DNA from 2 places in the Peribacillus sp. R9-11 genome. Region 2 is predicted to be linked to the other one. Evidence: a T-box and tRNA genes for the amino acid it is inferred to sense, from the RefSeq annotation. Region 2 holds a T-box; the other holds one or more tRNA genes.
The links. A T-box is a leader RNA that pairs with one kind of tRNA and senses whether it is charged. The one in region 2 lies ahead of alaS (alanine--tRNA ligase), so its partner is inferred to be a tRNA-Ala.
Positions count from the first base shown of each region.

Region 1 (3,465 bases), 1.0 Mb from region 2:
CTGACCTTGGAACCGAATTATTCGAAATGGAAAGAAACCAGGCACTAGATGAGCATGCACAATCTGAAATGGAAAAAGTCAAGAATGCATTGAATGCGATAGATGCAGGCTTCTATGGCCATTGTAAAACCTGTGATACTGAAATCCCTTTTGAACGGCTTGAAGCCATCCCTACCACTCTCTACTGTGTCGAGCACGCCCCAGAACGACCGACTATACAAGATCGACCAGTTGAAGAAGACGTACTGATTCCATCAAAGGGAAATAATTTTGAAAACCGTCATGGAAGTGAAATAGTAGATAAAGAAGATAGCTTTGGCGAAGTAGCCAAATTTGGTACATCTGAAACACCTGCGGATTACACGGGCGATCATGACAGCTATAATAATCTTTATAAAACAGAAGATGAAACCGATGGATTTCCTGAAGACTATGAAGGATTTGTAGCAAATGATATCGAAGGAAAAAAAATAAGGGGTATCCAGAATAAAAAGCAAAAGAACTATGAAGATACATTAGATGAAGAAAACGTTGAATCTCAGCTTGGAGACATTCCTTATAAACAAAAAGATAGTTATATCAATGAAGAGAAATAAATAAAAAAAAGAAGCATACAGAATGTATGCTTCTTTTTTATGACCCGTACGGGATTCGAACCCGTGTTACCGCCGTGAAAGGGCGGTGTCTTAACCGCTTGACCAACGGGCCAAATGGCGGAGAAGGAGGGATTTGAACCCTCGCGCCGCTCACGCGACCTACACCCTTAGCAGGGGCGCCTCTTCAGCCTCTTGAGTACTTCCCCATGGCTCCGCAGGTAGGACTCGAACCTACGACCGTTCGGTTAACAGCCGAATGCTCTACCACTGAGCTACTGCGGAACAATATGAATATGGTGGGCCTAAATGGACTCGAACCATCGACCTCACGCTTATCAGGCGTGCGCTCTAACCAGCTGAGCTATAGGCCCATAAATTGGAGCGGGTGAAGGGAATCGAACCCTCATCATCAGCTTGGAAGGCTGAGGTTTTACCACTAAACTACACCCGCGAAATGGGGCGACTGATGGGAATCGAACCCACGAATGCCTGAACCACAATCAGGTGCGTTAACCACTTCGCCACAATCGCCGTAATTTTTGAAATAATGGTGGCTCAGGACGGAATCGAACCGCCGACACAAGGATTTTCAGTCCTTTGCTCTACCGACTGAGCTACTGAGCCACATTTGTATTAAATTTTATAATGGCGGTCCCGACGGGAATCGAACCCGCGATCTCCTGCGTGACAGGCAGGCATGTTAACCGCTACACCACGGGACCTAATAATTGCGGGGACAGGATTTGAACCTGCGACCTTCGGGTTATGAGCCCGACGAGCTACCGGACTGCTCCACCCCGCGACGGTAATAATGAAACGATCTCGCATCAAGTTTTCGTGTAAATTGTTTCTTCCGCTTCCTCTATGTAAAGGTTGTTTCAAAACAACTTGCTGCTTTTAAAGAAATGGAGGAGGTAGAGGGATTCGAACCCCCGCGGGATTTGACTCCCCTGTCGGTTTTCAAGACCGATCCCTTCAGCCGAACTTGGGTATACCTCCGTGGCTAAAAAAATTACATGGTGGACCTTGTAGGACTCGAACCTACGACCGGACGGTTATGAGCCGTCTGCTCTAACCAGCTGAGCTAAAGGTCCTTATATTTATTGGTAGCGGCGGAGGGGATCGAACCCCCGACCTCACGGGTATGAACCGTACGCTCTAGCCAGCTGAGCTACACCGCCAATATAATATAAGTTTTGATGAAAAATGGTGGAGCCTAGCGGGATCGAACCGCTGACCTCCTGCGTGCAAGGCAGGCGCTCTCCCAGCTGAGCTAAGGCCCCATTCATTAGAAATCACGTGGTCGGGAAGACAGGATTCGAACCTGCGACCCCTTGGTCCCAAACCAAGTGCTCTACCAAGCTGAGCTACTTCCCGCAAAAAACATGGTGCGCCCGGCGGGAGTCGAACCTACAACCTTCTGATTCGTAGTCAGATGCTCTATCCAATTGAGCTACGGGCGCATATTAAGATGGTGCCGAGGACCGGAATCGAACCGGTACGGTAGTCACCTACCGCAGGATTTTAAGTCCTGTGCGTCTGCCAGTTCCGCCACCCCGGCACATACGAAAAGTGGAGCGGAAGACGGGATTCGAACCCGCGACCCCAACCTTGGCAAGGTTGTATTCTACCACTGAACTACTTCCGCATGAAAGATGCGGGTGAAGGGACTTGAACCCCCACGCCTTGCGGCGCCAGATCCTAAGTCTGGTGCGTCTGCCAATTCCGCCACACCCGCATAATATAATGGTGAGCCATGAAGGATTCGAACCTTCGACCCTCTGATTAAAAGTCAGATGCTCTACCAACTGAGCTAATGGCTCGTACGTTTAATAATAAAAGATGGTGCCGGCAAGAGGACTTGAACCCCCAACCTACTGATTACAAGTCAGTTGCTCTACCAGTTGAGCTACACCGGCAGGTGTAAAAATGGTGGAGGATGACGGGATCGAACCGCCGACCCTCTGCTTGTAAGGCAGATGCTCTCCCAGCTGAGCTAATCCTCCATATGTGAACTGCTTGGCGGCGTCCTACTCTCACAGGGGGAAACCCCCAACTACCATCGGCGCTGAAGAGCTTAACTGCCGTGTTCGGAATGGGAACGGGTGTGACCTCTTCGCTATCGCCACCAAACAATGTTAACATTTTTTTAAGACATTTATTATTATAACGTCTTTTTGAAAAAATGCAAGAAGAAATTTTCATTCCTTCAAAACTAGATAATAAGAAGGTATTTCATTTTTTAAAGCGTGGTTAAGTCCTCGATCTATTAGTATCAGTCAGCTCCACATGTCGCCACGCTTCCACCTCTGACCTATCAACCTGATCATCTTTCAGGGATCTTACTAGCTTGCGCTATGGGAAATCTCATCTCGAGGGGGGCTTCATGCTTAGATGCTTTCAGCACTTATCCCGTCCGCACGTAGCTACCCAGCTATGCCTTTGGCAAGACAACTGGTACACCAGCGGTGCGTCCATCCCGGTCCTCTCGTACTAAGGACAGCTCCTCTCAAATTTCCTGCGCCCGCGACGGATAGGGACCGAACTGTCTCACGACGTTCTGAACCCAGCTCGCGTACCGCTTTAATGGGCGAACAGCCCAACCCTTGGGACCGACTACAGCCCCAGGATGCGATGAGCCGACATCGAGGTGCCAAACCTCCCCGTCGATGTGGACTCTTGGGGGAGATAAGCCTGTTATCCCCGGGGTAGCTTTTATCCGTTGAGCGATGGCCCTTCCATGCGGAACCACCGGATCACTAAGCCCGACTTTCGTCCCTGCTCGACTTGTAGGTCTCGCAGTCAAGCTCCCTTGTGCCTTTACACTCTACGAATGATTTCCAACCATTCTGAGGGAACCTTTGGGCGC
Region 1 is NZ_CP133763.1:5,041,106-5,044,570, forward strand. Features, by position in the region: gene RE409_RS24405 (TraR/DksA C4-type zinc finger protein) at 1-596, shown strand, start outside; tRNA gene RE409_RS24410 (tRNA-Glu) at 637-708, opposite strand; tRNA gene RE409_RS24415 (tRNA-Ser) at 712-802, opposite strand; tRNA gene RE409_RS24420 (tRNA-Asn) at 804-878, opposite strand; tRNA gene RE409_RS24425 (tRNA-Ile) at 891-967, opposite strand; tRNA gene RE409_RS24430 (tRNA-Gly) at 974-1,047, opposite strand; tRNA gene RE409_RS24435 (tRNA-His) at 1,052-1,127, opposite strand; tRNA gene RE409_RS24440 (tRNA-Phe) at 1,145-1,220, opposite strand; tRNA gene RE409_RS24445 (tRNA-Asp) at 1,243-1,318, opposite strand; tRNA gene RE409_RS24450 (tRNA-Met) at 1,325-1,398, opposite strand; tRNA gene RE409_RS24455 (tRNA-Ser) at 1,503-1,595, opposite strand; tRNA gene RE409_RS24460 (tRNA-Ile) at 1,614-1,690, opposite strand; tRNA gene RE409_RS24465 (tRNA-Met) at 1,701-1,777, opposite strand; tRNA gene RE409_RS24470 (tRNA-Ala) at 1,804-1,879, opposite strand; tRNA gene RE409_RS24475 (tRNA-Pro) at 1,897-1,973, opposite strand; tRNA gene RE409_RS24480 (tRNA-Arg) at 1,983-2,059, opposite strand; tRNA gene RE409_RS24485 (tRNA-Leu) at 2,069-2,157, opposite strand; tRNA gene RE409_RS24490 (tRNA-Gly) at 2,170-2,244, opposite strand; tRNA gene RE409_RS24495 (tRNA-Leu) at 2,253-2,334, opposite strand; tRNA gene RE409_RS24500 (tRNA-Lys) at 2,344-2,419, opposite strand; tRNA gene RE409_RS24505 (tRNA-Thr) at 2,440-2,515, opposite strand; tRNA gene RE409_RS24510 (tRNA-Val) at 2,527-2,602, opposite strand; rRNA gene rrf (5S ribosomal RNA) at 2,614-2,729, opposite strand; rRNA gene RE409_RS24520 (23S ribosomal RNA) at 2,846-3,465, opposite strand, start outside.
Region 1: it encodes a tRNA-Ala, which carries the amino acid that the T-box ahead of alaS (alanine--tRNA ligase) is inferred to sense. The anticodon was not compared.

Region 2 (3,465 bases):
GGAAGCCGTATGTGTCATACAAACGGAATGCATCGCTACCTGGAATGACTGTGCCGCCTTTTTCTTTTTCTTTTTTGATGACTTCAGAAAGAATAGCTAGTCCATCATGAAGCGTTTCATGGAACCGTTCCTCTTCATTCTTGATTACTTTCGCAATGAATTCTTTATTAACGAGAACTTCTGGGTAGAAATCTTTCATGATTTCACCAACCACTGTCACAAGCTCGAACATGAATGGACGGTTAATGTTGATTTGCTTCGCATAACGAACCGCTCTACGAAGTAGGCGACGTAGCACATAGCCGCGACCTTCATTGGATGGAAGTGCTCCGTCTCCAACAGCAAATGCTACTGTACGTATATGGTCGGCAATGACTTTAAATGCCACATCATTTTCTACATCGACACCATATTTCACATCAGAAATTTCTTCAACAGCTCTAATAATTGGGATGAACAGGTCTGTATCATAGTTTGTCGCCACATTTTGCACGACTGAAGCCATACGTTCTAGACCCATGCCTGTATCAATATTTTTCTTCGGAAGCGGTGTATAAGAACCGTCAGGATTATGGTTAAATTGAGAGAACACAAGGTTCCAAACCTCTAAATGCCGTTCATTTTCGCCACCTGGATATAGTTCTGGATCATTCGGGTCATCACCATATTCTGGGCCACGGTCATAGAAAATCTCCGTATTCGGGCCACTTGGACCTTCACCGATGTCCCAGAAATTCTCTTCCAAACGAATGATTCTTTCAGCAGGAACACCGATTTTTTTATTCCAAAGCTCAAATGCTTCGTCATCTTCCGGGTGGATTGTCACCGCTAATTTCTCTTTGTCAAAGCCAATCCATTTTTCGTCGGTCAAAAATTCCCATGCCCATGTGATTGCTTCTTCTTTGAAGTATTCACCAATTGAGAAGTTACCAAGCATTTCGAAAAACGTATGATGACGCGCAGTTTTCCCCACGTTTTCAATATCGTTTGTACGAATTGCTTTTTGTGCATTTGTAATTCTTGGATTTTCAGGGATCACCCGTCCATCAAAATATTTCTTTAACGTTGCTACCCCAGAGTTAATCCATAGCAATGATGGATCTTCATGAGGAACCAATGACGCACTTGGTTCAATGTTATGGCCTTTTTCACTAAAAAAATCTAAATACATTTGGCGGATTTGAGCACCAGTTAAATACTTCATCTATATATCCTCCTTTAAAATTATGTAATTTTGAGCACACAAAAAACTCCCATCCCAAAAACAGGGACGAGAGTTAACTCGCGGTACCACCCTGATTATGGACGTAGAAAAAGCCTTCGTCCATCACCTTCATAAAAGCCTTAACGCGGCATGACGGCAGGTATTAGCTGCTCTCCGGACTAGCTTTCTGCTGCTCTTCACCTTGAAGTCCCTTTCAGCCAGGGGGACCCCTCTCTTTTAGATGGACTTCAGCATACTTCATCCTTCAACGAATTATCTTATGTAATGGATTATATTCACAAGACTTTTATTTGTCAATAAGGGGCGGCCTCTTTCTGAAGTGAACACGGGCATGAAGCACAAAAACTTTCAGTACAGCCAAGATAGGGATTGAAAGTACCATTCCCGTAATCCCGCCTATTTCACCTCCAGCTACCAATGCAAGCATGATGAAAAGTGGGTGCATATGGAGGCTTTTCCCGACAATAAGAGGTGACAGAATATTCCCCTCAAGAAATTGAAGCACAAGCACGATAACTATTATAATCATCACCATTTTCACAGATATTGTGGCGGCAATTATAACCGCAGGAATGGCCCCGATAATCGGTCCAAAATACGGTATGACATTGGTTATTCCGATAATCGCTCCTAACAACAACGGATATTGCATTCCGACTATCCAAAAAAGAATGGATGAGATCACTCCAATTGCAACACAGACGATAATTTGCCCGCGGATATACCCACCTAGGGAAGCGTCAACATCCCGTACGAATGCACGTCCCTGCTTGCGCCATTTTTTCGGGGTCATATACCAGGCCATTTTTTTTAACGCAGCAAAGTCTTTCAGGATATAAAAAGCAATGAAGGGAATAAGCGCAATCAGAACAACAAAATCAAACAGCTTCATCGCATACTCCATTGCTTTTTCCGGCATACCTTTTAGCCAGCCTTCGAAAAGAACGACCCCTTCTTCAAACCTTTCATGTATCCCGAAAGGCCAGGCCGCCGTTTGATGATTGAGCCTGTCTACCCTGCCTTGATACTGCTCGACCAGCTCAGGAACACTTTCTGACAGCTCACGCACCTGACTAACCATCACCGGAATGCCTTTATAAACCGCAAATCCAATGCCTCCAAAAAACAGCAAGTAAATGATTGTAATCGAAAGCCAGCGATGCATACCTTTCTTATTTAAAAATTCCACAACAGGGTGCAATAAATAACTGATGAATGCACCAATGAGAAAAGGCAGCAGTACTGTTACACTTATAGTTACAGCCGGTCCCCACATAGGCTTCAGTTTCATAAAAATATATATAACAAAAAATAAGAGCAATAAAAAACCAAGCCTATAAAACCACTTGAGACGAATACTCACAAAATCTACACCTCCCGCTCGTTTATTCTTCGAAAGGTGAGAGGTTTTCATACATAAAAAAGAGTGCCCTTAGCATCAGGACACCCATTCCCTTTAAAGTAATGATTTTATTCTTTTGCGTATTTTTTTGATACTTCGGTTAATCATTTTTGTGTTCATCATGTTCATAAGACCATTACGTGAACGTCTAGCCATTGCAAGCACCTCTTCCGTTAATTACATGCTGAAGCGGCGGTCATTTTCCTCAAACAAGTCGTCTAATGAGCTTAAACTTCCATCTTCTTCGACCTGGTGCGTATTAATGATTCCCTCAGAAATGGTCATTTCAATAAAACAATTCCAACAATAATATTGATTTACACCAATCTTCCCAACATCTTTACTGCGGCAATTCGGACAATTTATTTCCAAAATGGACACCTCACTGTTCATAAACTGAAACAATGATGGTATCCTTCCCTAATGTAGGCGGCTGTTTAGATTCAATCACTGTCGTCTCTGAGAAAAAACCATCTGTTGTTTCATACGCTATAATCGTGCCCATTTTTTCCCTAAAATATACATCCTGCAGTAAACCGAGCTCCTCGCCCATTTCTGAAAGAAGCATTCGTCCCAATACTTCATCCTTTGTTAGCCAGATGGAATTATCAGGCACCTTCTTTGGGGTTGACTCCTGTTGTATGATGACAATCCCATCCGGACCATATGAAGAAATATCGTCCAGAGTCAAATGAAAAGATCTCTTAAACAATGCTTGTTGATGAATGACCAAACCTGTTACCTGACCCGCTTCAGAAATAGATAAATCATGGACCGTGCCGATTCTTTCTCCTTTGATAGTAAAAACCGGCATTCCTTTCAATACAGAAAACGTCCG
Region 2 is NZ_CP133763.1:3,997,546-4,001,010, forward strand. Features, by position in the region: gene alaS (alanine--tRNA ligase) at 1-1,204, opposite strand, end outside; T-box leader at 1,264-1,482, opposite strand; gene RE409_RS19455 (AI-2E family transporter) at 1,512-2,639, opposite strand; gene RE409_RS19460 (hypothetical protein) at 2,805-3,020, opposite strand; gene RE409_RS19465 (PRC-barrel domain-containing protein) at 3,010-3,465, opposite strand, start outside.